DNA from 3 places in the Arthrobacter stackebrandtii genome. Region 1 is predicted to be linked to each of the others. Evidence: riboswitches for the same ligand, from Rfam matches in the RefSeq annotation. Region 1 holds a riboswitch; each other region holds the start of a gene.
What was found. A riboswitch is a leader RNA that binds a small molecule or an ion and turns the genes downstream of it on or off. The one in region 1 is predicted to bind thiamine pyrophosphate.
Positions count from the first base shown of each region.

Region 2: another riboswitch for thiamine pyrophosphate. It lies ahead of JOF48_RS06555 (ECF transporter S component); the one in region 1 lies ahead of JOF48_RS17460 (3-oxoacyl-ACP reductase).
Region 3: another riboswitch for thiamine pyrophosphate. It lies ahead of thiD (bifunctional hydroxymethylpyrimidine kinase/phosphomethylpyrimidine kinase); the one in region 1 lies ahead of JOF48_RS17460 (3-oxoacyl-ACP reductase).

Region 1 is NZ_JAGIOI010000001.1:3,981,461-3,990,854, forward strand. Features, by position in the region: gene JOF48_RS17455 (LLM class flavin-dependent oxidoreductase) at 701-2,005, opposite strand; gene JOF48_RS17460 (3-oxoacyl-ACP reductase) at 2,005-2,769, opposite strand; TPP riboswitch at 2,824-2,918, opposite strand; gene JOF48_RS17465 (GatB/YqeY domain-containing protein) at 2,980-3,444, opposite strand; gene JOF48_RS17470 (hypothetical protein) at 3,607-3,804, shown strand; gene JOF48_RS17475 (response regulator transcription factor) at 3,831-4,517, opposite strand; gene JOF48_RS17480 (sensor histidine kinase) at 4,514-5,368, opposite strand; gene JOF48_RS17485 (ABC transporter ATP-binding protein) at 5,500-6,210, shown strand; gene JOF48_RS17490 (ABC transporter permease) at 6,207-7,004, shown strand; gene JOF48_RS17495 (hypothetical protein) at 6,997-7,734, shown strand; gene JOF48_RS17500 (heavy metal translocating P-type ATPase) at 9,204-9,394, shown strand, end outside.
Region 2 is NZ_JAGIOI010000001.1:1,568,847-1,578,240, reverse strand. Features, by position in the region: gene JOF48_RS06560 (glycoside hydrolase family 84 protein) at 1-1,600, shown strand, start outside; TPP riboswitch at 1,767-1,885, shown strand; gene JOF48_RS06555 (ECF transporter S component) at 1,933-2,568, shown strand; gene JOF48_RS06550 (ABC transporter ATP-binding protein) at 2,571-4,136, shown strand; gene JOF48_RS06545 (energy-coupling factor transporter transmembrane component T family protein) at 4,133-4,930, shown strand; gene JOF48_RS06540 (extracellular solute-binding protein) at 5,069-6,463, shown strand; gene JOF48_RS06535 (carbohydrate ABC transporter permease) at 6,463-7,419, shown strand; gene JOF48_RS06530 (carbohydrate ABC transporter permease) at 7,429-8,316, shown strand; gene JOF48_RS06525 (glycoside hydrolase family 32 protein) at 8,440-9,394, shown strand, end outside.
Region 3 is NZ_JAGIOI010000001.1:3,557,395-3,566,788, reverse strand. Features, by position in the region: gene JOF48_RS15580 (glutamate-5-semialdehyde dehydrogenase) at 57-1,337, opposite strand; gene proB (glutamate 5-kinase) at 1,404-2,555, opposite strand; gene obgE (GTPase ObgE) at 2,555-4,168, opposite strand; gene rpmA (50S ribosomal protein L27) at 4,331-4,588, opposite strand; gene rplU (50S ribosomal protein L21) at 4,648-4,956, opposite strand; gene thiD (bifunctional hydroxymethylpyrimidine kinase/phosphomethylpyrimidine kinase) at 5,379-6,914, opposite strand; TPP riboswitch at 6,905-7,003, opposite strand; gene JOF48_RS15550 (Rne/Rng family ribonuclease) at 7,124-9,394, opposite strand, start outside.

The DNA.
Region 1 (9,394 bases):
CCATGGCAATGCGCGACATGTCACGGCATTCGAAAACAGTGAAACTCGCCGAAAACACGGGAAATATGGCAAGTACCCCCACCCAACAGAATCCAGGTAGTGAGATTCTCTTGGCCGCCGGTTCGAGTCCGGCCCAGGGTACAAAGGCCCTCTGACCCGCGGTTTCATTCTGCGGGTCAGAGACGTTTATGAGCAAGAACGGCCAACTCCCCCTTTTCTCCCCAAATTCAGCAAATTTGGGCTCTTGTGACTCTTCCGTGGGTGTTTTTCGCGCGCCTTAACGTCCACACGCCGCTTCCTGCCTAGGTTTTTGACTGTCGAAAGAACGATCACCATGGCGGGGAAACGGCGTGCAGAAAACAATCACAAGGTCTGCCGTGCTCGGAGCCGAAATATGCTTGGAGTTCACTCGGCCTCCCACTCCAATAGGGGGCGCTGATTCTAGTCACGTATATTTCAACGATGAAACTCCCCAACATACTTGTCGGCTCCGTCCACTCAAATTCACTGTCGCCTGATTCTGGTGGCTGATTTGTCAACTGAAAAGTGAAACTGCCCACTCACTGATAAGTGTGTCGCCCAGCCAATTTTTTGCTAGTCGTTTGCGGGCAGAAGTGCCGCGTAGCTGGGCGTCTGGGCCAACGAATCAGGAGGACTTGTGACGTCGTATTGCGTCAGCACGACCGGTGGGATTGACCCCTCAGGCGTCCACACCGAGCAGGTGCCCCCTCAGTGTGCGGGTTGTGTACCGGTTCCGGAACAGCCCGCGACGCTGCAGCAGCGGGACCACGCGGTCCACAAATTCTTCCAGGGACCCGGGAAGGACGGGCGGCATCAGGTTGAAGCCGTCCGCGCCCCCATTCTCAAACCAGTGCTGGATCCCGTCTGCAACCTGTTCGGGGGTGCCGGCCATGGTGCAGTGGCCGCCTCCGGCCGCCAGCCGATCCAACAGCTGGCGCACCGTGGGTCGTTCCGTCTCAACCAGCCGCAGGATGGTGGCATACCTGCCCGCCGGACCGGAAAATTCCGACGCCGGTGCCAGCCGCGGGACGGGGGCGTCCAGCTCCCAGCTGATGCAGTCCTGCTGGATGAACTTACCCAGCTGGGCCAGCGACTGGGCCACCGGCACCAGCCCGTCCAATTCCGCCCGTGCAGCAGCGGCCTCCTTGGCTGTGCTGCCGATGTAGCTGACTAGACCCGGCATCACCACCACTTGGCCCGGATCTCGGCCCGCACGGGCGGCGCGGGCCTTGACGTCCCGGTAGTACTGCTGTGCGCTCGACAGGTCCGCTGCAACGGAATACACACCTTCGGCATGGCGTGCCGCCAGATTGCGACCGTCCTCGGAAGCGCCTGCCTGGAACAGGACGGGGCGGCCCTGCGGGGAACGAGGCACGTTGAGCGGCCCGGCCATCCGGAAGTGCCGGCCCTCGTGGTGCACGGGCCGAATTTTGGACATGTCGGCGTAGGCTCCCGCGGGATCTGCACGGATGGCGTCGGCGTCCCAGGAGTCCCACAGGGCCAGGGCGGCCTGGACGAACTCGGCCGCCCGCCCGTACCGTTCGGCATGCACGGGCAGTGTGTCCATGCCATAATTCTGTGCTTCCGCGTCGAACATGGAGGTCACCACATTCCAGCCCGCCCGTCCGCCGCTGATGTGGTCAAGCGAGGCCAACATCCGGGCCGCGGGAAACGGCTCGTAGAACGACGCCGGGATGGTGCACACCAGGCCGATCCGCTCCGTGCCGGCCGCCATGGCCGACAACAGGGTCAGGGGTTCGAGGTTCCACAGCGGGCCGTGGGTGATGTCGCCCTGGGACTGGCCGTCCGCCAGGAACACGGCGTCGAAGCATCCGCGTTCCGCCGTCTGTGCAAGGCTGGTCCAATAAGCGTGGTCCACCAGATCCGCGGGCCTTGCCCTTGGGCTGCGCCACGCGGCATTGTGGTGCCCGCAGCCGTGGACAAAGGCGTTCAGGTGGAGCTGTCTGGCGGGTGCCCCGGGCATCAGTTCATCACCAGGCCGCCGTCGACCACCAGATTCTGGCCGGTGACACAGCGCCCCCAGGGCGAGGCAAAGAAGAGCGCGGCATCGGCCATTTCGGCGGGCGTGGTGATGCGCCGCAACGGGGTGCTTGAAGCAATGAGGTCAAAAACCTCCTCCGGCGTGGCCGAGCTGGCATCGGTGGTGCGCAGCAGCCCGCCGGAAACCATGTTGACAGTGATGTTCTCCGGGCCGAGGTCCACCGCAAGCGTGCGGGTCAGCGACAGCAGGGCGGCTTTTGCCGCCGTGTAGTCGTGGTACGGCACCACGGGATTCTGGAACAAGTTGGTGCCAATGTTCACCACCCGGCCAAACCCTGCACGGCGCATGCCCGGCAGCGCCTGCTGGACCGTGTTGAGCGCGCCGCGGACCGTGCCGGAGAACTGGGCATGCAGTTCCTCCCATGACAGCTCCCCCGCCTTGCTGCGCGCGTCCCCGTTGAAGGAGAAACCCGCCAGTGCGTTGTTGACGACCGTGGTCACCGGGGCACCGAAGTGGTCCTGCGCCGTGGCAAGCATGGCGGCCACCTGGCCGGGATCGGTGACGTCGGCCTGCAGGGCCACGGCCCGGCCGGCCCCTGCCGTCGCAGCCAGGTCGTGCGCCGGTCCGGCGCTGTTGAGGTAATTCACCACCACCCGGGCACCGGAATCCAGGAATGCCCTGGCAATGGCTGCGCCGAGTCCGCGCGATGCGCCGGTGACGAGGACGATTTGTTCGGAAATGTGCATGGGTCTCCACCTTTGAAAGGCAAAGAGATGGGTTGCATGGCAGCGCAGGCGCGCAAAAGGCCAGCAGGACATCCCTTCGCTAGTGCTAACTAGATCAGGTTCAACGGGTGTTCTCTCAGCCCCGTTTCGGGGCACCCCGTGTCACTGCAAGCGAGTATAGCCACAATCCCTGCCGGCCCCGCAATCGGGCCTGCAAGCCGGTGCCGGTTGTTACGCCAGGCGCTTGCGGACCATGTCGGAAACGGCCTTGCCGTCAAAACGGCCGGCGATTTCGGCGGTGATCGGCTTCATGGCCAAGCCCATCTGCTTCATGGACAGTGCGCCCTGCTTCTCTTCCAGGCCGGTGATGATCCGGTCAACAATGGCGGCTGCCTCCTCGGCCGTGAGCGGCTTGGGCAGGTATGCCTCGATGACCTCTGCCTCGGCGACTTCTGCCGCCGCGCGGTCGGCCTCGCCGGCCTCCGTGTAGATCGCGGCCGTCTCGCGACGCTTGGCAGCCTCCTTCTGCAACAGCGCGGTGACCTGGGCGTCGTCGAACTCCACAGGCGTCTTGCCGCCCTTTTCCTTGGTCTCAATTTCACCGAGGACGTTGCGGACGGTGGTCAGGGCAACCTTGTCGCCGGCCTTCATGTGTGCAACGACGTCGGTCTTGAGTTTTTGCTTCAGCGTAGACATGTGTCCCCTAAGAGTCGGTGTATGCGTGCCTGACGGCAATCGAGAACAATTATCCACCGTCCACGGGGCCGAAACAGCATGGGAGGGCAGACTGCGGGCGCGGTTGCCGCCTATGGTTGGATAAATGACCAACAACGGGGGGCGTCATGGCAGCGGAAAAGTGTGAAGCGATCCGGCGGGCAGGCTGGGCCGTGGCGGCCGTGGTGGCTGCGGTCGGGATTTGGCCCGGTTGCCGGGGCCGCCGAGAGCTACCAGCAGCTGATCATGAGCAGGGAACCCACCAGCGAGCTGATTCAACACGCCTTCCCCGACGCCATGGATGAAACAACCGCCAGCGAGCCGCCGCAGCCCCGCGCCTGAGCCACACGGAGCGGGCACGGACCGCGTCAGGGGGAAGTACGGCCGGCGGTGACCAGCCCGTGTTCGTAGGCGGCGATGACCAAGCCGGCGCGGTCGCGGGCATGCAACTTTGCCAGCAGCTTTCCGATATGGGTCTTGACCGTCTTGATCGAGATGTACAGTTCCGCGGCGAGCTCGTCATTTGAGCGGCCCCGCGCCACCAGCGTGAGCACCTCGACTTCACGGGCCGTGAGCCGTCCCGGCCCTGTCGCGGGGGCGGCGGGCCTGCTCACGAAATTTTCCACGAGCCGCGTGAGAATGGCCGGGGCAAACAGGGACTCCCCCGCATGCGTGCGCCGGATCGCGTCGCGGAGCTGGTCCGGGTGGGCATCCTTGAGCAGGAAACCGCTGGCGCCGGCCCGCAGCGCACCGTAGACGTATTCATCCAGCTCAAACATGGACAGCACCAGCACCCGGCAGCCTGACAGTGCAGGGTCGGAGGTGATCTCCCGCGTGGCCTGGATGCCGTCGCCGCCGGGCATGCGGATGTCCATCACGACAACATCGGGGGCCAGCTGCCTTGCCACGCTGACAGCTTCCGTTCCGGAGGCGGCCTCCCCGACAACGGCGATACCCGGCGCCCCGCCGATCAGCAGCGCCAGGCTGTGCCTCAACAAAGGCTGGTCGTCGGCAATCACCACCCGGATGTCGGGTGCGGCAGGCCCGGCGGTCATGGGCGCCCCTGGTCGGGAATGCGGGCGGTCAGCGTAAATCCCTGCCCGGTGGAGGACGTGTGGAGCGTGCCGCCCAAGAGTGCGAGCCGTTCACGCAGGTTGTCGAGGCCGTGTCCGGCGCCGGGTTGCGGCTGCCAGCCATCCTGCGGGCCTCCATCCTGAACCACGACGACGACCATCCCACCTTCGCGCCGCAGCTCCACCTCCGCGCGGGCCGGGCCGGCATGCCGCAATGAGTTGTTGAGTGCCTCTCGCACCACGGCGCAAACGGTGAGCTGCACTCCCGGGGCCGTGTGGCCGAGGTCCCCGACGGCCAGGGTGGCCCTGAGCCCGCCGTCTTCCGCCGACCGGATGATCGAGGGCAGGTCTGCCAGTGATTCGGCCGGGCGCAGCGGTGCCGCGCCCGGTTCGCGGAGCAGCTGGAGCATGCGGCGCAGCTCGGTGGTCGTTTCACGCCCGGCCTCTTCGATGTCCGCCAGGGCTTGGCCCCGTTCCGTCTCGCCTGCGGGCCCCTGAACGCTGCGCGCGGCGGCGGCACGGACTGTGATCAGTCCCAGCCCGTGGGAGACAAGGTCGTGGAGCTCCGCCGCAATCCGCAGGCGCTCGGCCTGGGTTGCGCGCTCGCCCGCCCACGCGGCGACCGCATCCTCGTGCACCGTGCGTTCAGTTCGGATCCGCAGTTGGGTCCCAATGACGACGACAAGCGCGGCCGCTGCGGCGATGCCCAAGACCGCGGCCGCAGCGGCGGGGCTGTCAATGCCGACTGTCAGGATGAATATCGCCAGCGCCAGCAGGATTTCCGCTGCCACCAGCCCTGTGCGTGAACGCCACAGGGGCCGGTCATTTTCCATCCCACCATGCTAGCCGCCCGGCCTGCTCCCGGCTTCGGACCAGGGTCTGAGGGACCAGGGTCGCATGTCATCGCCTGAAGTGAGGTCCCTGGCCCGATGACTGGACACCCGGGCCAAGATTGGATTGAACCATGCTTCAATTCAACTCACTCAGCAAACGCCACGGCTCCCATGCCGCGCTCTCCGATGTCTCGTTCCAGGCCCTGCCCGGCCGGGTGACGGCCTTCCTTGGCCCCAACGGGGCCGGCAAGTCTTCAACCCTGCGGATCCTGCTTGGACTGGACCGTCCCACCACGGGAACGGCCCTCGTCAACGGGCAGGCGTACAGCAAGTTGCCAGATCCACTGCGCACGGTCGGTTCCATGCTGGACGGGTCGGGCGCCCACCGCTCCCGCACGGCCCGCAACCACCTGGCATGGGTGGCACGAGCCGGCGGCATCCCCCAGCGCCGTGTTGGCGAGGTGCTCGAACAAGTGGGCCTAGCTGATTCCGGCAGAACCCGTGTTGGCCAGTTCTCCCTGGGCATGGGCCAGCGGCTGGGCCTTGCCGCGGCACTGCTCGGCGAGCCGGAGGCGCTGGTGCTTGATGAGCCCGTCAACGGGCTCGATCCGGAGGGCATCCGCTGGATTCGCAGGCTACTGCGCGGCCACGCTGATGCCGGCGGCACAGTCCTTCTGTCCAGCCACCTCATGGGCGAGGTGGCTGAGATCGCCGACGACCTGGTGGTCATCACGGCCGGCCGCGTCGTCGCTGACGGGGGTGTCGCCCAGGTGACCGCAGGCTTCGCCTCGCTCGAAGACGCCTTTTTCGCCCTCACCGGCGGTGCGGAGGCCCGGCGATGAGAACCGGACGCTTCTTCCTGGCCGAACTCCGCAAGACGGCCACCCTTCCCGCGGCGTGGGCAGGGATCGCCGTGGCGCTGCTGGGTTCAGCGGCAATCACCGTGCTCAACGCGTTTACTGTACGCGGCGCCGTGGCAGCTGGCACGCCGGGGATGGTTGCGGATACGTCCGCCTTTGAGGCGGGATTCGCGGCCATGCCCATTGTCGGCGTCGTGGGTGCCGTGGTGGTCGGTGTGACGGCCATCGGCAGCGAGTACACGGCAGACCGGGCAGAATCCGGCGGAGCACGGCAAATCAGCACCACGCTGGCTGTTGCGCCGCAACGGCTGTCCCTGTTCACGGCGAAGGCCGCGGTGGTCCTCACCTTTGTCGCCTTGGCCGCCCTATTGACGATACCCGGCAACATCGCGCTTGCGCAGGCCATCATCGGGGACGCCGGAACCGAAACGGTCAGTGCAGCCGATGCCGTCAGCCGTTCGCTGGGCACCGCACTGTACTGGGCATTGATGGGGCTGCTCGCCTTCTCCATCACTGCGCTGGCACGCAGCGGCATCATTCCGCTGATCGTGCTCATTGCCAACGGTTCCGTTGTCTCCTTCTCGCTGCTGCTCTCGATGCTCACTCCCCTGGCGCACTGGCTTCCCGACCTGGCAGGGCGAAAGTTGTTCGGCTTCCCCGGTGAGTTTGTTCTCGAGGGCGGCCTGGACCCCGTCCCCGGCGCGATCGTAATGGCCGGCTGGACTGCCGTGATGCTTGTTGTCTCCGGTGTTGTGTTCAATCGGCGGGATGCCTGAGATGGCCGTGACAAAGGGTGGCCTGGTCCTGGCTGAGCTGTCAAAGCTGCGAACACTGCCGTTGGCGGTCCTTGCAGCGGCGGGCACCGTCGTGCTCGGCGCCGCAATCTCCGCTGCCATGGCTGCCACTGGACTGCGTGAATCCGCGGGGGTGGTCGATGCCGTGCTGGCATCCGTCCCTTTTGCCCAGCTGGGGATCATCCTGCTGGGTATCCTGCCCGCGGCGCATGAATACGCGGGCGCCCAGATCCGCACCTCCCTCACGGCGGTTCCGAACCGGATGGTGTTTCTTGCCGCGAAAAGCGTGGCAGCACTGATGGCGGTTTCCCTCACCGCCGTGGCCGCCTTGGGCGCGGGCTTGCTGGCTGCGGTTGTCACCCGTTCGGCGACGGGCTTCACCGGGGCCGGCGCTGATGCTGGACCGTGGGCACTCGCCGGTGCTGCACTCTATCTATTGCTGACAGGGCTGCTGGCGTATACCGCTGCCTTGCTCCTGAGGCACCTTATGCCTGCGCTGGTGGTGATGCTGGCGCTGGTCCTACTCGCCTCACCGCTGGTGGGAGCGGCCACCGAGCACGCACGGTGGCTGCCCGACCGCGCCGGCAGTCTCCTCTACCTGCCCGATACCGACCCGGTGCTTTCGGCGGGAACCGGTGCACTGGTGCTGCTGGGCTGGGCGCTTGTTGCGGGGATGGCAGCGGCGGTGAGGTTCACGAGCAGGGATCACTAGTCGCTTCGGCTGCTGCGCCAGGCGATTGGCAGGTGTTCCCGTTTTAGCCATGCCCAGGATGCCTGATATGGCTGTTCAATGGATGAGCGGCAACCGATCTTGCGCTCGATATCTCTCGGAACCTTCCATTCCATGGCGCAGCCACTGGAACAAACGCCCAAAACTCAAAGAACCGGATTACCGACCGGCGTCCCACCTCCAGAGCCCTGAACTCACAAACCATGCCCATTTCCGAAGTGACCGGACATCACTCATGCATTACGTCTTGAGAAGACGTTTCATTCACCGAAGGCCTCCCAACCTTCATGAGCCACCTGGCAAAATATAGTAAAGGTTCGAGAGCCATCATTGGAACCCACAATATTAATGCTAAAAATAGACTTTCAATTAGTTCTTTGTGGCCGGGTCTGTAAACCATTGAGAACTCTTTTTCCGGAGGATAGGCAACAACGGCGATGACCCATAGGGCTGCGATCAAAAAATGCAAGATATCAGGGCCAGCGTGAAGCTCAATAGCGGATACTTTTTGCTTCTAAACATGGATACGGCATGCCAAATCCAAAGCGTTAGAGGGAGAGCCAGCGACCAGTAATAATTTATGATCATGGATGCTGTGCCAAAGTGTTGTCATAACTCCCACCAGCCGTACCACGGCAGGTGCTCGGGAAAATATTTGAGCACACTAAAGTGACCATCATAATTGGCGCATGGGTTCTGGAGTGCCAAAATCCTCCACAATCCGCCAGAAATGCAGGATCCGAGTTTGGTGAAGAAATATCGAATAACCCCCGTCTCATTGCATCCCTGCCCCCAAAGTGAAGGTTCAAAAACTCGCGGTCATTATATTTTGCTTGCGCATCACCATGGCTCCGGTCACGGTGATGATGCTATCAGGCGTTCATCCCAGTCTGACTTGGAGCCGGACGTGACTTCATGGGAGCTGCCTCCTGAGGGCCGAGGGGGTCAATCGGGCTGAGCAGAAAGTTCGATCCGTTGGCTGCTTGCCAGGCCGCCGAATCGGCACTGCCTGGCAAGGACGCGTTCACGCCCCAAACCTCCAACGGGTATATTCAAACGCTGCGGGTGCTGCGGACCGCCCGCACCGTCTTCCCGAACCAAATCAGCTACGCCCGCACCTCCGCCCGGAGGAATTTCGCACGAGATGCCGCCGTCTGGGCAGTGAATTCCAGGCAAGGGCCATGGCAGCCGTCAGGCCCGGCGGCGACCCGCCCAGCCCCGGCGTGCTGACCCAATGATGCTGAAGCGGCTGGCCACACCACGCCGCTCCCTCCCGCAGGAAGTGTCAAAGGAAGCCATTGCCACTATCGCTGAATATACCCCCGTAGGGTATGATTGCACTGTTGCCAGTGAAGCAGCGCGTCGCGCGCCCGCAAGAATGCACGAATCAGGTCCCGCCACCGCAGCTCGTCCCCCAACGCATAGTTCACCCTCCCCGCAAAGGAAGTGTCATGCAAGAGCACCACGGCGACCACCAGCACGGTGATGCGGCCATGAAAACGCAGCCATCAGGCGTCGACCATTCCACCATGAACCACGCAGGCAGGGACCACGACGACCATGCCGTCCACTCGCACGGCGAGCATGCCGGGCACAGCGTGGCGATGTTCCGCGACCGGTTCTGGCTCTCGCTGATCCTGAG
Region 2 (9,394 bases), 2.4 Mb from region 1:
CCTGTTCCTGAACCCCGTGGAAGGCCGCGACCCCAACCTCTACAAGCACATTGACGGCATCACCTCCAACCCTATGATTGAGCCCTACTCCTCGATGATCGCGCTGGCCGGGTTTGGCGACTACGCGTGGAACGGCCCGGCCTACAGCCCCGCCACCACCCAGTCCTCGATCATCTCCGAACTCGCCGGAACAGACCCCGCAGTCCGGGCCTCGCTGGAGACCTTCGTTGACCTGAACCAGAGCTGGAAGCCCTACCGCCCCAGCTCCCAGACGGCACCCGCGCTGACAGCCGACATCGCCGCCTTCTGGGCGGCCTATGACGCCGGCGACACGGCCGGGATGCAGCCGTTGAAGGACCGCCTGGCCGTCATCAAGACAGGCCCGGAAGTCCTCTCAACCATGGCCATGACCGGCTTCTACACGGATTCCGAGCCGTGGATCGACGCCGCCGCCAACTGGGCCGCGGCCATGGATGAGCAGGTCACGATGCTGGAAGCCACCAAATCCGGCGACGGCGTGGCGGCCACCGATGCCGCCCTTGCCGCGGGCGCCGAGATGGCCCTGGCCAAGCGGCCCACCGTCCCCGACGTGGGGCCGAACAACATTGGCATCACACCCAATGTCATAATCCCCTCCGTCGGCGACGGCCTCTTTGAAACCTTCACCACGGAGGCCGCCAAGCGTTACGATGCCTGGCTGAACCTGACGCCCGTGAAGGCATCGGAGAATTACCCGGGCACCGCCTCCAGCACCTTGGGCACCTACCAGAGCTACACGCCGTCGCGCATGGTTGACGGGGACCCCAAGAGCTTCTGGTGGTCCAACGCGGCACCGTCCGTGGGCTCCAGCGTCACCCTTGACCTCGGATCCGTGCAGGAGGTGGGCAAGGTACTCATCCAGCAGGCCGACTCCGACTCCAGTGCGGGCGACATGATCTACCACGCCCGCGTTGAGTACTCGCAGGACGGGGCCACCTGGACCGCAGCCGGCACCTTTGACAGCAAGCCGCGCATCGAGCAGAGCTTCGACACGCCCGTCAACGCCCGCTACTTCCGCCTGTCCGCCGCCGCAACAAACCCGGGCGGCCAGTGGATCAAGATCCGCGAGTTCCAGGCATTCTCGGCCGCCACCAAGCTGGGCACCAACGTGCCCGGCGCCAACGGCACCGGCGTCGAGAACGCCTTCGACGCCAGCATCGCCACCGCCTTTGAAGCCGCCGAATCCCCTGTTGAGGGTTCGCACATGACGTACCTGCTGGACGAGCCGGTGCACATGGAATCTGTGGCCATCGTGGGCCATGTGGCGGGGGACCTGCAGCTGCTGGTCGACGGCGAATGGGTCACCTGGGGTGCCCTGGACCCGGCTGCCAGCTTCCAGGAGGCAACCCTGAAGCCGAACGCCAATGCCAACACCCCGGCCCACAGCCGCAAGCCCGTTTCCGGGGTGCGCATCCTGTTCACACCCGGCGCCGACGGGCTCCCGGTTGTCTACGAACTGGGGCTGCGCGCGACAGGACCCGTGGGCAGTGGCCCGTACATCACGAAGCCGGGCGGCACCCAGGGCAACAGCCTCTCCAACGGGGGCGGCAAGAAGGGGTAATTCCCCGGTGTGGCAGGCATCCGCCCGCCACGCCGGCCGGCCTGAACGGCGGGGCCCGCACCGAATGCAGCATTCGGTGCGGGCCCCGCCTTTTGGTCCGCAATGCACGGTGCGCCGCCGCGCATTGGCCGCGTGCAGGGCCCGGGGGTAAACTGAAGCCGCAATTCAAACACGACAGGGGAGCGTCCACCCGTTATTGGGAAGTGGCGCTGAGAGTGCGGTTCGCCGCAGACCCTCGAACCTGCTCCGGCTAGTACCGGCGAAGGGAGTCGAGTTCTCTTCGGCTGCGCGGAAATACCGCAGGCAGCCGCCCCTCCTGCAAAGGAGGAAACATGAGCAAGCCATTTTCGGGCGCCACCGCCCAACCAAGCACCAACACACCCAAGCGCCCCAGCAACTGGCGCGTCGTGGACATCGTTGTGGTGTCCGTCCTCGGCGTCGCCGTCGGCGTCATCTTCTGGCTCTGGTCCGCCGGCTACGGCGTGGTCAGCGCCTTCACCGTCGCCTTCCCGCCGATCGGGGCACTGTACGGCGGAGGCTGGCTGATTGCCGGCGTCCTTGGCGGACTCGTCATCCGCAAACCCGGCGCGGCACTGTACTGCGAGTTGATCGCCGCCACCGTGGAGGGCCTGCTGGGCACCCACTTCGGCTTCACCGTGCTGCTGTCCGGCCTCATCCAGGGCCTCGGCGCGGAACTGGGCTTCGCGATCTTCCGCTACCGCAAGTTCAACCTGCCCGTTGCGCTGCTGGCCGGCGCACTGGCGGGGCTGGCGCTGGGCATCAACGACTCACTGGTGTGGAACATCGCCTGGGCCCTGGAGTGGAAGCTCGTCTACATCGTCCTGGCCATGGTTTCCGGGGCCGTCATTGCCGGGCTCGTCTCCTGGCTGGCGGTGCGCGGGCTCGCCCGCACGGGGGCCCTGGCCAACCTGCCCTCGCGGAACGCCGCCACCGAACGGGTGGTGTAAACGTGGCAAGCGCCCCACTCCCCAAGGCAGGTGCGGCGCCGGCCCGCATCACGGCCAGGGGCTGGGGATGGCAGCACTCCGGCCGCAGCGCCCACGCCGTCCAGGGCCTTGATTTGGCCATTGAACCGGGGGAGCGGGTCCTGCTTCTGGGCCCCTCCGGCGCCGGCAAGTCCACCCTGCTCCACGCCCTGGCCGGCGTTCTGGGCCAGGACGAGGACGCCAACGAGACCGGTGAACTGCTCATCGACGGCCGGCCGGTTTCCGAATCACGCGGCCGTGCCGGTCTCATGCAGCAGGACCCGGACGCCCAGGTGGTCCTCTCGCGCATTGGCGACGACGTTGCCTTTGGCGCCGAAAACCTCGCCGTCCCGCGGGAGGAAATCTGGCGCCGCGTCCCTGAAGCGCTGGAATCCGTGGGCCTTACCCTGCCCCTGGATCACCCCAGCTCCGCCCTGTCCGGAGGGCAAAAGCAACGTCTGGGCCTCGCCGGCATGCTGGCCATGCGCCCCGGGCTGCTCCTGCTCGACGAGCCCACCGCCAACCTTGACCCGGCCGGCGTCGTGGAAGTCCGCGACGCCGTCCGCCGCAGCCTCGACGACACCGGGGCAACCCTGGTTGTCGTGGAGCACCGCGTCTCGGTTTGGCTCGACGTGGTGGACCGCATCATCGTGCTCGCCCCAGCCGGCCTCGGCCAACCCGGCGGCGTGCTGTTCGACGGCCCTCCCGCCACCGTCCTCGCGCAGAGCAGGGAACTGCTGGCCGGCGCCGGCATCTGGGTCCCCGGGTTCGTCCCGGCGGTGCGCCCCCGCACTGCCACACCCGACGCCGGTGCGCACCTGCTGCTGGAAGCGCAGGCCCTCGCGGTCTCCCGCACCAGGGGACGGAAGCGGCGCCCGGTGGTTCCGGCCGCCGTCGTGCCCCAGGTTCAGGTGGTTGCCGGGCAGGCGCTGAGCGTCACCGGGCCCAACGGCGCCGGGAAATCCACCCTGGCCCTGACCCTGGCGGGGCTGCTGGCCCCTGCCGGCGGGCGGCTCTCGGCGCTGCCGGAACTGGCGCGCGGGGCCGGCGCAGATCCGCTGAAGTGGCGCGGCAAGCAGCTCATCAGCCGGATCGGCACCGTTTTCCAGGAACCTGAACACCAATTTGTGGCGGGCACCGTCCGGGACGAACTCCTGTTTGGGCCCCGGATCCTGGGGCGCGGCGAGGAACAGGTGGACGGGCTGCTGGCACGCCTGCGCCTGGAACACCTGGCCGAGGCCAACCCGTTTACGCTTTCGGGCGGGGAGAAGCGAAGGCTGTCGGTGGCCACCGTGCTGGCGGCGAGCCCGCAGGTGCTGGTGCTGGACGAGCCCACCTTTGGGCAGGACGCCAATACCTGGGCTGAACTGGCGTCGCTGCTGACGGAGCTGCTGGATGCCGGGACGGCCGTGGTCTCCGTGACGCATGACGCCGCCTTCAGCGCCGCCCTGGGCGGCGCCCGGCTGGACCTGGGCACCCCGGCCTGCGCTGCCGTTGAGATGTTGGGTATCGACGTCCCGGCGGATCGCATCAAGGCGGTGCGCTCATGAGTGTGGACATCATTGCCACCCCGAGGTCCACCGCGCTGCTGGCCCGTGCCAACCCGCTGTCCAAGCTGGGTGCGGGCATGGCGCTGACCATTGTGCTGCTGTTCAGCGTCGACTGGGTGTCGGCCACGGTGGCCCTGGTGCTGGAGTGTGCACTGCTGCCCCTGGCCGGGCTGAGCCTGCGCATGCTGCTCACTCGCGGTTGGCCCATTCTGTTCGCAGCGGTTGTCGGGGGGTACGGAACGGCGCTCCTGGCTCCCAAGACCGGAGAGCTGCTGCTTTCGCTGGGGCCGGTCACGTTCACCACCGGTTCAGTGGAGGCCGGTGTGGCGATTGCCTTGCGCGGCCTGGCGGTGGCCCTGCCGGGCATCATTGTGCTGGCTTCAACCGACCCCACCGACCTGGCGGACGCACTGGCCCAAAAGCTGCGGCTGCCGCACCGCTTTGTGCTCGGGGCACTCGCGGCCATGCGCCTGGTGGGCCTGCTTGTTGCGGAGTGGCAGACCCTCGGCATGGCCCGCCGTGCCCGCGGCGTGGGCGGCGAGCCCGGACTGTTCCGCGGGATGAAGTCCCAACTCGGGCAGGCCATGGCGCTGCTGGTTCAGGCGGTGCGAAGGGCATCCCGGCTGGCGGTCACCATGGAGGCCAAGGGCTTTGGGGCCGGTCCGCGGACATGGGCCCGAGAGTCGGCCTTCACCCGCCTGGACGTCTGGGTGGCGGCCGCCGGTCTGGGGCTGGCCGCCTTGTCGGTGGGGACCGCCGTCGTGCTTGGCACCTGGAACCCGGTGTTTGGCTAGGGAATTCTCATCCGGGAAGCCCGCTGCAGCGCATCCGCGCCGCAGCGGGCTTCTTTTGTGACCTGCATCATGCTTGACACGTGTTAGGTTCGTCTGTCATGCTTCCTAACACGAGTTAGGAAGTTGCGAGGAGGCAACATGAGTGACGTAACAAGACGGGCCATGCTGGGGTTGCTCGGCGTTGGCGCGGTCGGTGCAGTCGGGGCAAGCTGGCCCCGGCTGACAGGAGCAGACATCCCAGGGCGGGGTTCGGAGTCGCTCAATGTTGCCATCCTGGGCAATGCGCAGGACGCTGCCAGCCGCGCCAACCTGGTCAAGGCTTTTTCTGCCGCCCATCCGAACATCAAGGTGCGGATCCAGGCCATCCAGGGCGCCGACTGGGGCGACTTCTTCGCGAAGATCCTCACCATGGTTGCCGCCGGAACCTCACCGGATGTGGTGCTGGTGGCCACGGAAGGCGCCCAGCTGTTCGCCGAACGCCTGGCCGAGCCGCTGGACGCGTTCGTCAAGCGGGACCGCACGGACGTGCAGGACTACTTTGACGACGTGCACCCTTCCCTGGTGGAGGCGTTCATGTACCAGGGCAGCCTGTTCCAGCTTCCGCTGGATTTCAACAGCGCCAACATGTACATGAACACAGGTGCCTTCGCCAAGGCAGGCCTGGCCCGCCCTGCGGACAACTGGACGCACGACGACTTCTACAATTCACTCACGGCCATGAAAAAGACCGGCGGCAAGCAGTTTGTGCCGTACTACTGGACCAACCGGCTCTTCGGCGGTGTGGTGCCGTGGCTGTACGTCAACGACACAAGCTTCCTGAAGGAGACGCGCAGCACCGGCGGAAGCTGGTTCTGGGACTCCTTCTATGCCAACGACCCCACCCGCGGCATGCGCTCCGGCGGCTACCAGTGGCTTGAGCCCAACGCCGAGGACCCCAAGGTGGCAGAGAGCTTCGAATTCCTGCGCACCCTGGTCGCCGAGGGTCTGGGCACCAGCCCGGCCCAGGGCGGCGGCAACGAGCTCGTGGCACAGTTCGCCTCGGGCCTCATTGGCACCACACCTGCCGGCGGCTATTGGGTCGAGGGCCTGCACGAGGCCGGCATGGGCGAAAACGACTTCGATGTGCAGTTCTTCCCGAAGTGGCGGACCCAGCGGCACCAGTTTGGCGCAGCCGGCTACGCGATCATGAAGACCTCCACCCGCAAGGACGAGGCCTGGGAATGGATCAAGTTCTGTGCATCCAAGGAGGCCATGGAGCTGGCCATGCCCAACCCCAACACCACGCCCACCCGCCGCTCCATGGTGAATGAGGCACTGTACTCGGGCAAGGGGCCGGCCCACTGGCAGGTCTTCTACGACACCCTGGACAAGTTCCCCAGTTCCGGTCCCATCCCCGCACCGCCGCAGCAGGCCGCCGTCGAAAGCGCCTTGATCAAAAATGTCCTCGGCGCCGTGACCGGCTCCGCCGCCAATATCCGGCCGGCCATGTCCACGCTCCAGCGTGACCTCGAGCTCGCCATGAGGAGGGTCTAATGTCCACCACAGTCGAGCAAACCCGTGCCGGCGCCAAGGTGCCGGCGGCCAAGAATGCCGGGACCGGGCAGGGATCCGGCAGGGACAAGGGAGGCAAACGCCTCGCCGCACTGTTCCTGGCCCCCACCATCATCGGCATCGCCATCTTCACCCTGGTGCCCATCGTCGCCTCACTGACCCTGGCATTCTTCCGCTGGGACATCATCAGCGCCCCGGAATTCGTGGGCGTGGACAACTTTGTCTCCATCGGCGCCGACCCCACCATCCGCAGGGCGTTCCTGAACACGGTGGGCTTCGTGGCGGTGGCCGTGACCCTGCAGCTGAGCGTCTCGATCGGCCTGGCCGTGCTCATCCAATCCAAGATGCCCAACTGGCTGCGCACCTTCTTCCGCTCCACGTTCTTCCTGCCGCTGGTGCTTTCGGCCTCCAGCGTGTCCATCATCATGAGCTACCTGTTCAACCAGAACTTCGGGCTGGTCAATCAGGTCATCGCCCTGGTGGGCATCCCGGCAGTGCCGTGGCTGACATCGCAGGGCGGGGCCATGGTGGTCATCATCCTGGTCTACGTCTGGCAGAACTTCGGCTTCACGTTCCTGCTCATCGTTGGCGGGCTCAGCTCCATCCCCACTGAAATGTACGAGGCGTCCTCCATTGACGGGGCCACGGGCTGGAAGCAGTTCAAGAACATCACGCTGCCCCTGCTCAGCCCCACGCTTCTGGTGGCCAGCGTCATGGCGATCATCTCCGCCCTGCAAATCTTTGACCAGCCGTACGTCATCACCCGCGGCGGCCCCGGCGACTCCACCCGCACGGCCGTCATGGTCATCTATGAAACAGCCTTCAAGCAGCTCGACTTTGGCCGCGCCTTCGCCATCGGCATCGTGCTGACGCTGCTGATCATGCTGGTGACGGCCATCCAATTCCGCCTCTCACGACGCTTCGTGCACTACAACTAGGACAGTGCCATGACCACCATTTCCGTGAAAGAAAGCAATCCCGTCCCCGGCCGCGGCGCCTTGCCGCCCCGCAAGAAGGTCCGCATCACCGGGCGCACCGCAGGCCGCGCAGCCATCCTCATCGTTGCAACATTCCTGACTCTTGGCCCCGTGGTGTGGACGGTCATGACGTCCATGCGCCCGCCCACCGAATCCCTGGGAGGCGGAGGATCCTTCTTCTCCGGCCTGAGTTTCAACTCTTATGCCGACGTGTTCAAGCAGGTCAACATGTGGCTGCTGATCTGGAACTCGGCGCTGGTCACCGGCATCATCGCTGTGGGCCAGATGTTCACTGCGGCACTCGCCGGCTATGTTTTTGCCCGCATCGACTTCAAGGGCCGCGGTGTGCTGTTCAGCGTGGTCCTGGCCACCATGATGGTCCCCATGCAGGTCACGATCGTCCCGGTCTTCATGCTGATCCGCGGCATGGGCCTCTCGGACACGCTGCTGGCCCTGATTCTGCCGGCCATTCCGACGGCGTTCGGCACCTTCCTGATGCGCCAATTCTTCATCGGGCTGCCGGGTGAGCTGGCGGAGGCCGCCGCGATCGACGGCGCATCCCCCTTGCGCACCTTCCGTTCCGTTTACCTGCCGCTCGCCTGGCCGGGGCTGGCTGTTGTGGGCATTCTCGCCTTCAACTTCCACTGGAACGAATTCTTCCGGCCGCTCATCATGACCATCAGCGAGGAAAACTTCACCATGCCCCTGGGCCTGGTCTCGCTGCAGGGCAACATGGGCACCGGCTCCGTTGCCACCGTCCTTGCCGGGGTGGTGCTGTCCATGATCCCCGCCCTCGTGGTGTTCCTGTTCGGCCAGCGCTACCTGCGCGAGGGCCTCACCGCCGGCGTTAACAAGTAAGCCGCCTCCGCCCTGCCCCTGGCGGTTGGCCCCACCGGAGGGCCCCACAGCCATGCAAACCACCAGCCCTGCCTCCCGCCGGACAACCCGCCGGACAACAACACCCACCAAGGAGAACCACCCGTGAGCACCACCGACCCCGCCCTCCGCGACCCCGCGTTCCCTGCCCTCCACGGCCGCCCGGACCAGGGCTGGATCAACGACCCCAACGGCGCCATCTTCGTGGACGGCGTCCACCACCTGTTCTTCCAGTACAACCCGGATGCGCCCATCCACGGCAACGTCCACTGGGGCCACGCCACCTCCACCGACCTGGTCCGCTGGACCCAGCAGCCCACCGCACTGTTCCCGCGCAAGGGCGGCCCGGACGCCGTCGGTGCCTGGTCAGGAGTCATTGCCATGGACGGGGACGTGCCCACCGCCTACTACACGGGCATCGCCGAAACCGAGCACGAATCCCTTGTACTGACGGCCACCTCGGACCGCACACTGATCGATTGGAAGCAGGCCGACGAAGGCATCGCCGGCATGCCGGATGAACCCAACATCGGCGACGTCCGCGACCCCTTCCTCTTCACCTTCAACGGCAGCCAGTACGCCATCCAGGGCGCCGGCTACAAGGACGGCACCCCCGCCATCCTGCTCTACCGCTGCCACACCATGACCAACTGGGAATACCTTGGCCCGCTCGTCACCGGCGGCACGGACGTTGCCCAGGAGTGGGCGCCCGCGCAGATCTGGGAATGCCCGCAGCTGTTCGAGGTGGACGGACAGTGGATCCTCATGCTCTCCCTCTGGAACCGCGACGACCACTCAATGGACCGTGTCAGCTACCTGACAGGCGAGCTCAGCGAGGGCGGTGCCGGACTGAAGTTCCTGCCCACCGGCGGGGGCCTGGTTGATTCCGGCCCCGACTTCTACGCCCCCCAGGTGGTGGCCGGCACCGCAACAGAGCCGCGCACCCTGATGTGGGGCTGGAGCTGGGAAAAATCCCGGAACCACGCCGACACCCTCGCCTCGGGCTGGGCCGGCGTGCTCAGCTACGCGCGCGTCCTGTCCTTCCGCGACGGTGTGCTGC
Region 3 (9,394 bases), 420 kb from region 1:
CATAAACCGGCACCCGGGCGGCGGCTGCTGCGGGGCCCGTGTGCCGGTGCCGGCGGTCAGCTCCGGACCTGACCTTCACCCTGCACAATCCACTTGGTGGTGGTCAATTCGGTCAGGCCCATGGGGCCGCGGGCGTGCAGTTTTTGCGTCGAGATTCCGACCTCGGCACCCAGGCCGAGCTCGCCGCCGTCGGTAAAGCGTGTGCTCGCATTCACAATGACGGCGGCCGAATCCACCACGGCAACGAACTTTTCCGCGTTGGCGAGGTCGTTGGTGAGGATGGCTTCCGTGTGCCCGGTGCTCCAGGTGCGGATGTGCTTGACGGCTTCATCCATGGTGTCCACCATCTTCACGGCCAGGTCGAGGTCCATGTACTCGGTGGCCCAGTCCTCGTCCGTGGCGGGCTCGGCGGTGATGCCGGCCGGCAGGACAGCCTGGACGCGCTCGTCGACGTGCAGCCGGACGCCCGCCTTGGCCAGGGCCGAGAGGACTGCGGGCAGCACCGTGGCATCCTTGTGCACCAGCAGCGTCTCCACCGTGTTGCAGACACTGGGGCGCTGGGTCTTGGCGTTGAGCAGGATGTCCACGCTCATCTCCTCCGCCGCGCTGGCGTCGATGAAGATGTGGACGTTGCCCTCACCTGTTTCGATGACGGGGACGGATGAGTTGTTGACGACTGTCTGGATGAGTTCCCGGCCGCCGCGGGGAATGAGCACATCCACGGCGCCGCGGGCCTTCATGATCAAGTTGGCGCCGGCCCGGCCGAACTGGTCCACGGACTGCACGGCGTCGGCGGGCAGCCCCACCCGGTCCAGGGCGTCGCGCAGGATGTCCAGGAGGGCCTTGTTGGTGTTTGCCGCAGCCGTGCCGCCGCGGAGAACCACGGCGTTGCCGCTCTTAAGCGCCAGGCCTGCGATGTCCACCGTGACGTTGGGGCGGGCCTCGTAAATGGCGGCAACCACCCCCATGGGCACGTTGACCTGGCGCATCCGCAGGCCGTTGGGCAGCGTCTGCCCGCGCACCACATTGCCCACGGGATCGGGCAGCGTGGCCAGGTTTTCCAGCGCGTCGGCAAGGTCCTGGATGCGTGGGCCGGTCAGGGCCAGCCTGTCCAGCATGGGTTTGGAGGTGCCGTTCTCGCGGCCGGCGGCCAGGTCCAGTGCGTTGGCGGCAAGGATGCGTTCCTGGTTCTCCAGCAGCGCCTTGGCGATCGCACGCAGGCCCTTGTCCTTCCAGGCCCGGTTGGCCCCGGCCATGCGCCGGGAAGCCCTGCGGGCGCGGTCGGTGATGCCCTGAACCTCGGCGGCAACATTTTGTTCAACAATCTGCTCAGTCATGGCACAAGTCTAAGGCACCCGGCCAGGGTGCGCTGTGGCGCAGCTTGCAGCCAGTCCCGCCGGGAGTCAGTGCCCGAGCAGCACGAGGTCGTCCACGTGGACCACTTCACGTTCAAATTCGCGGCCCAGTTCCTTGGCGAGCGCCTTGGTGGAGCGCCCCAGCATCTGTGGCAGGTCCGAATGGCGGTAGTTGACCAGGCCGTGGGCAAAAACGTTGCCGCGGGCATCGCTGATCTCCACCGCGTCACCGGCGTCGAAGTCCCCGGTGACAGCCGTTATCCCGGCCGGGAGCAGCGATTTGTGCCGCTCCCCCACAGCCCGCACGGCGCCGTCGTCCAGGACCAGCCGGCCCCGGATGTCTGCCAGGTGGGCCAGCCACAGCATGCGCACCGGGCGCTTGTTGCCGTTGATGCCAAACCAGGTTCCGACGTCGTCTCCCGCCAGCGCCGCGCCGGCATGTTCGGTGGAGGTCACCAGCGCGGGAATGCCTGTTTCCGCCGCGATCATGGCGGCCTGGACCTTGGTGGCCATGCCTCCGGTGCCGACGCCGGCCTTGCCGGCACTGCCGATCACGATGCCTTCGAGGTCCTCGGGCGAATCCACGTGGCTGATCCGAGTGGCGCCCTCGGACGGCGGGCCGTCATAGAGGGAGTCGACGTCGGAGAGCAGGACCAGGGCGTCAGCCTTGACGAGGTGTGCCACCAGCGCGGCCAGGCGGTCGTTGTCGCCAAAGCGGATTTCATGCGTGGCGACGGTGTCGTTCTCGTTGACAATGGGCACCACGCCCAAGTGCAGCAGCCGCTCCAATGCCCGGTGGGCGTTGACGTACTGGTGCCGCCGGGTGAGGTCCTCCGCCGTCAGCAGCACCTGCGACGCCGTGACGCCGTGGGCGCTGAACGCCTGGTTGTAATGGGCCATGAGCAGGCCCTGCCCCACACTGGCCGCCGCCTGCTGCGTGGCAAGGTCCTTGGGCCGCCGGGCCAGGCCCAGCGGCAGCAACCCGGCAGAGATGGCGCCGGAGGAGACCAGGATGATCTCGGTTCCTGTCTTTTGGCGCAGCGCCAGCACGTCAACGAGCTTCCACAGCGCCTCCTCGGAGATGCCGCCGGCCACTGACGTCAACGACGATGACCCCACCTTGACCACGATCCGGGCCGCAGCGGCCATGTCGGAGCGTGAACGGAGGGTGGCGCCCTGGTCTTGTCCCTTGGTTCCCATTAGTTCTGCGTTGCACCTGTGTCGTCGAAGTCGCCCTCGGCAGCCAGTTCGGCGTCGATGACCTTGGCCTTGACTTCATGGCGGTTGTTCAGCTCGGTCCAGATGCCTGCCTTGCGCTCGGCATCCATCTCGGCCCGCGCGGCGGCCTTGGCGTCACGGCGGTCCTGCTGTTCCTGGCGCTTCTGGGCGCGCGTGGGGCGGTCGCCCAGGTCGAGGAGGCGCAGGTCCGTGCCGCGCGGTGCGGCCAGGTGCTCGGCGCCGCCCATCATGGTGGGCTCCCAGTCGAAGATCATGCCGTTGTCGCCACCGATGACCACGGTGTCGCCGGGGGTGGCGCCCATCCTGAAGAGTTCCTTCTCGACGCCGGCCTTGGCCAGGCGGTCTGCCAGGTAGCCGATGGCTTCCTCGTTCTGGAAGTCGGTCTGCTCAACCCAGCGCTCGGGCTTCTCGCCGCGGACGCGGAACAAGGGAGCCAGGTTGCGCTCTTCGCGGCGGATGGTGAAAGATGACTCGTTCACGGCGCGGGGGCGCAGAACCACCGGGGTGACCTTGGCGGGCGCGTCGGCGACGGCCTTGCGTGCTTCCGTGACAATTTCCGCCATCGCGAAGCCAAGCTGCTTCAGGCCCTCGTGGCTTGCTGCGGAAACTTCGAAGACACGGTAGCCGCGGGCCTCGAGGTCGCCCTTGACGAACTCGGCCATGTCACGGCCGTCCGGGGAATCAACCTTGTTCAGGGCGACGAGGCGGGGGCGTGCGTTGAGTGGGACAACGTCGCCGTCGGATCCGGCGAAGCTCATGTCGACGGCGTAGCGGTCCAGCTCTCGCTCGATGACGGCCAGGTCGGTGATGGGGTCGCGGTCGGCCTCGAGTGCTGCACAGTCAAGGACGTGCACAATGGCGGCGCAGCGCTCCACGTGTCGCAGGAAATTGTGGCCCAGGCCCTTGCCTTCGCTGGCACCCTCGATCAGGCCGGGAACGTCAGCCATGGTGAAGCGGACGTCGCCGGCCTGGACAACGCCCAGGTTGGGGATCAGGGTGGTGAAGGGGTAGTCGGCAATCTTGGGCCGGGCCGCAGACATGGCTGCAATCAAGCTGGACTTGCCCGCAGACGGGTAGCCCACCAGGGCGATGTCTGCAATGGACTTCAGCTCAAGGACGATGTCCGCTTCGCTGCCCGCCACGCCAAGAAGGGCGAAGCCGGGGGCCTTGCGCTTTTGCGAGGAAAGGGCATTGTTGCCGAGCCCGCCCTGGCCGCCTTCAGCAGCGACATACTCCGTGCCGATGCCCACGAGGTCTGCCAGGACGTTGCCTTCCTTGTCCTTGATGACCGTGCCATCCGGTACTTCAAGGACCAGCGACGCCCCGTCCTTGCCGTCGCGCCAGTCGCCCATGCCGGGCTGGCCGTTGCCGCCGCGGCGGTGCGGTGCATGGTGGAAGTCAAGGAGGGTGGTGGTCTGGTCGCTGACGCGGAAGGTGACGCTGCCGCCGTCGCCGCCCTTGCCGCCGTCAGGCCCGCCCAGCGGCTTGAACTTTTCGCTGTGAACGGAGACGCAGCCATGGCCGCCAGTCCCGCCGGATACATGCAGTACAACCCGGTCAACAAAGCTGGCCAATGAATTCTCCTTGAATTGAAATTTACGCTGGTGCACCAATTCTAGTCCGCAGGGGACCTGCCCTTGGTGCCGGGGGTTCCGGTTCCGACGTGGATCCGGGGTGCCTGTTAAAAGCCAGTGGAGCGGACCAAGCGGTCCGCTCCACTGATTTAGGCCTTGGTGTTAGACCGCAGCTGCAACGATGTTCACAACGCGACGTCCACGACGCGTGCCGAACTCAACCGCGCCTGCATCCAGTGCAAACAGGGTGTCGTCCTTGCCGCGGCCAACGCCTGCGCCGGGGTGGAAGTGGGTGCCGCGCTGGCGGACGATGATTTCGCCGGCCTTGACGACCTGACCGCCGAAGCGCTTCACACCCAGGTACTGAGCGTTGGAATCACGACCGTTGCGAGTGGAACTCGCGCCCTTTTTATGTGCCATTTGAAAATGCCTGCCTTTTTACTAAAAGATTCTAAGAGGATCGAACTTGTTTCGCCAGATTAGGCGATTGAAGTGATCTTGACCTTGGACAGTTCCTGACGGTGGCCCTGACGCTTCTTGTAACCGGTCTTGTTCTTGTACTTCTGGATGACAATCTTCGGACCGCGGAGGTCCTCCAACTTCTCAGCCGTAACCTTCACATTAGCCAGGTCCGCTGCAGCAGTGGTGAGCTTGTCACCATCTACCAGGAGCAAAGCGGGCAGCTCAAACGTGCTGCCGACTCCACCGGGGACGCGGTTCATGGTCACGTAGTCTCCGACGGAAACCTTTTCTTGACGGCCGCCTGCGCGGACAATCGCGTACACCACTGGGGAACTCACTTCTCTCGACGTTTATTACAAAGTTTTTGTGCCGGCTGCGAATCGTGTTTGACCGCTGCCAACCGCATGCTTCCGCAGTTCGGAATTGAACTGGTGCGGAGTGCATACTATGTGCCTCAACGCCGTGGACCTCAATGGAGTTCTGCCATGGAGTGGTTGCCCTAGGTGTTGGCGTAAGCACCGAAGATCAAGAATACGCTAATTCCGGCTCCGGGAGCAAATGACACTGGTTCCGAACCCCCCGCGGTCCCGTGCAACAGTGCGTTGCAGGAGTTTCGCCAAGGGGTTTTCGAAACCGTACTGAACTACAGTAGCGTGCCCGGGAGGCGGATTGGTGATTTCCGGCGCTGACCCGCCGCCTTTTTCGCCGAAGGCCGGGTGCTTTTAATCACCCCGGCGGTCCGGCGGCCTCAGGGGCGCGCGGCCGGTGCCCCCAGCTGGCGGTGCGGGGCATCGAAGAAGTCCACCTCGTACTGTGCCGAATGCGCGAAGGCTTCCCTCATGCGGGCCCGTTCGGCGCCCGATCCGTTCCGTGCCGCGCCGTCAAGGAAGCCGATCGCCGTGGCCGTGGCCTGGGCGAAGTCGTCGTCAGCGTACGTTTCCAACCAACTTCCGTAAGGGTGGGCGCCGTCGTACCTGAGATAGTCGGCATGCAGCACGCGGCCAACCTCCGCATAAAGCCAGTAGCAGGGCAGCACCGCGGCCACTACCTCCCCGTACGTCCCGGCAAAGGCCACGGCCTGCAGGTGGTCCACGTAGTGCTTGGTGACGGGGCCCTGGGGCGATTCGATCGGGTAGCGGCTGAGCCAGTCCCGGTGCAGTGCCAGCTCCACATCCAGGCAGCCCTGGGCACCCGACGCCCAAAACTTCTGCTCCGCCTCTGTGGGCGCAAGGGCGCTGGCCCGGGCAAGTACGCGCGAGTACGCGCCAAGGTACAGCGCGTCCTGCGCCAGGTAGTAGGCGAAGTGGTCGCGGTGCAGGGTGCCGGCCGCCAGCTCCCGGATGAACTCCAGGCCAAAGATGGCCTGGCGCTGCGGCGCACAGTCGTTCCACAGCAACCGGCTGAAGGAGTCAAGGGCCGGGGCGGCACTCCCCCACAGCCCGTGCAGATGGTTGACGGGGCCGGCGCCAGCCCCCACTTCAAGCACGGCCGACGACTCCAGTGCCCCCACCAGCCATGCCTTCGCCGTGCGCACCGATTCCACCCAGTCCCCCGTCTGCGCCTGCAGCGTGGCCACGGCCGAGGACAGCGAGCAGCCGGTCCCGTGCGTGTTTGCGGTGTGGATGCGCGGTGCCGTGAACTCGTGCACCGTGCCGTCCGCCTCCACAAGCGCATCCAGGCAGGCCTCGCCCGGCAGGTGCCCGCCCTTCACGAGAACGCGGACGTTGTGCGCTGCCGCAAGCTCGCGCCCCTGCGCCACTGCCTGCGCCCAGTCTCCGGCTTCGGGGCGCCCCAGCAGCGCACCCAGTTCGGGGATGTTCGGCGTCACCAGGTCTGTGTGCGGCAGGAGGGCCAGCAGGGCTGCCAGGGCCTCCGGCGGCATGAGGACGTCGCCGCTGGTGGCCACCATCACCGGGTCAAGCACGACGGCGGCCGGCCGGGTTTGCGCCAGCCAGCCGCCCACCGCTTCCATCACCTCGGCACTGCCCAGCATGCCAATCTTCACTGCGTCAATGGTGATGTCTGCGGACAGTGCGTCCAGTTGGGCGCGCAGGAAGGCTGCCGGTGGCACATGCACCTGCTGCACGCCGCGGGTGTTTTGGGCCGTGAGCGCCGTAATGGCGGCCATGGCATAGCCGCCATGGGCAGAAATGGACTTGATGTCCGCCTGGATGCCGGCACCGCCCGACGGGTCGGACCCGGCGATACTCACGATCCGGGGATGTCTCCGGGCGGTGGTGGCGGGTGTTTCTCGGGCAGCCGGAAAAAGTGTTGTTGCAGTCATTGGGACATCCCTTCGCCGGTGCTAGCCGGGCAGGTTCAACGGGTATTGTCTCAGCCGGCCCTTGTGGCCTGGCACCCCGTGTCGCACTCCACCCTAGCCAAAATTGCCCCGGCCCACCCGTTAAACGCACACTGACCCGCAGAAAACAGCGAATTCCACGTAATAAAAGTGGATTTCGCTGTTTTCTGCGGGTCAGCTGCGGCGGGCCGTTACAGCTCGGATGCGGGGACTCCCACGCCGAGAATGATCGGCTCCGCGCTCTTCTTCACCGGTGCGGCCGCCTGGGCCGGAACCTCGGCGCTGCTGTGCGGCGCCGATCCCGTGCCCGCTGCCGGGGCATCGGTTGTTTCCACAGCGGTGTCGGCGCCGCCCTGGGCGCTGCGTGCGCTGCGGTTGCGTCGGCTGCGGCGTGAGCGTGAGCGGCTGCCGGACTCGTCGGTGCCCCGGCTGTCCTGCTCCGGTGCCGCCAGCTGGTCCAGTGCCTCGGTCAGCCCGGCCAGGGCGGCCACCTGCTCGGCGTTGTGGGACTGGGCGAAATCGCTGCTTTCGCTGCGGTGCCCGCGCGGCAGCTCGATGGCTTCCCCGCCCAGCGTGAGTGTTGCGGTGTCGTGGCTTTCTTCCGTCACATCCGCCGCCACAGCGTCAGCCGGCGCAGCAGCGGAACCCTGGGCTCCGCCGTCGTGCTCATGGTGGGAGGCTGCGGCGATGGTGGCCAGCGCGGCGCGGGCTTCATGCGCCTTCTGCACCCGTGCGGCCTCCGTGGATTCGTCAACCGCGGGGGCGTGGTTGTCCTCGTGCACGTCGTTCTCGTTCTGGTGCGAACGGGCGTTGCGGTTGCGCTTGCGTTCGCTGCGGGTGGTGCGGTTGGCGGTGCGCTCCGACTCGCGGTGGTCCTGGCGCGGGGCGTGCGCGGCGGCAGCCTCAACGGCGGGCGAGTGCGTGCGGCGGTGCTCCACGGGGATCTCGTGGGTGACCATGCCGCGGCCGGCACAGGTGGCGCACTGCTCGCCGAAGACCTCGAGCAGGCCGGTGCCCATGCGCTTGCGCGTCATCTGGACCAGGCCCAGGCTGGTGACCTCGGCGACCTGGTGCTTGGTGCGGTCGCGGCCCAGGCATTCGACAAGGCGGCGCAGGACGAGGTCGCGGTTGGATTCCAGGACCATGTCGATGAAGTCGATGACGATGATGCCGCCGATGTCGCGCAGGCGCAGTTGGCGCACAACTTCCTCGGCTGCTTCAAGGTTGTTCTTCGTCACGGTTTCCTCGAGGTTGCCGCCGGAGCCGGTGAACTTGCCGGTGTTGACGTCAACCACTGTCATGGCCTCGGTGCGGTCGATGACGAGGGAGCCGCCGGAGGGCAGGAAGACCTTGCGTTCCAGTGCCTTGTTGATCTGCTCGTCGATGCGGTGCGCGGCGAAGATGTCCTCCGGCTTGCTCCACTTTTCCAGGCGGTCCAGCAGGTCCGGGGCCACGTAGGTCACGTACGCCTCGATGGTGTCCCAGGCGTCCTCGCCGGAGACGATCAGCTTGGTGAAGTCCTCGTTGAAGACGTCGCGGACCACCTTGATGGTCAGGTCCGGCTCGGCGTAGAGCATTTCGGGGGCGAGCGTCTTGGTGGAGGAGGCACGGTTGTTGATGCCCTCCCACTGGGCGCGGAGCCGGTTGATGTCGTTGGTCAGCTCTTCCTCGGAAGCGCCTTCGGCCGCGGTGCGCACGATGACGCCGGCGTTCTCGGGCAGGTGGTCCTTCAGGACGCGCTTGAGGCGGTTGCGTTCGACGTCGGGCAGCTTGCGGGAGATGCCGGTCATGGAGCCACCGGGCACGAACACCAGGTAGCGGCCTGGCAGGGAGATCTGGCTGGTCAGGCGGGCGCCCTTGTGGCCGACCGGGTCCTTGGAGACCTGGACCAGGACGGAGTCGCCGGACTTGAGCGCGTTCTCGATGCGGCGCGGCTGGCCGTTGAGGTTGGCGGCGTCCCAGTCGACCTCGCCGGCGTAGAGCACGGCGTTGCGGCCGCGGCCAATGTCAACGAAGGCAGCTTCCATGCTGGGCAGCACGTTCTGGACCTTGCCCAGGTAGACGTTGCCGATCAGGGAGTCCTGCTGGGTCTTGGAGACGAAGTGCTCGGCCAGGATGCCGTCCTCCAGGACGCCGATCTGGATGCGGTCGTCTGCCTGGTTGACCACCATGACGCGGTCCACGGATTCACGGCGGGCCAGGAACTCGGCTTCCGTGATGACGGTGCGGCGGCGGCCGGAGTCGCGGGAGTCGCGGCGGCGCTGCTTCTTCGCCTCCAGGCGGGTGGAGCCGCGCAGGCTCGTGACGCGGTTGGAAGCGCTGGCGCTGGACTCCGCCGGCGTGCGCGGTGCGCGGACACGGGTGACCGTGTTGGGCGGGTCTTCGTCGCTGCCGCCGGTGAGCTCGAGGTCGGCATCACCGCGGCGGCGGCGACGGCGGCGGCGGGAGGTCACGCCGTCGTC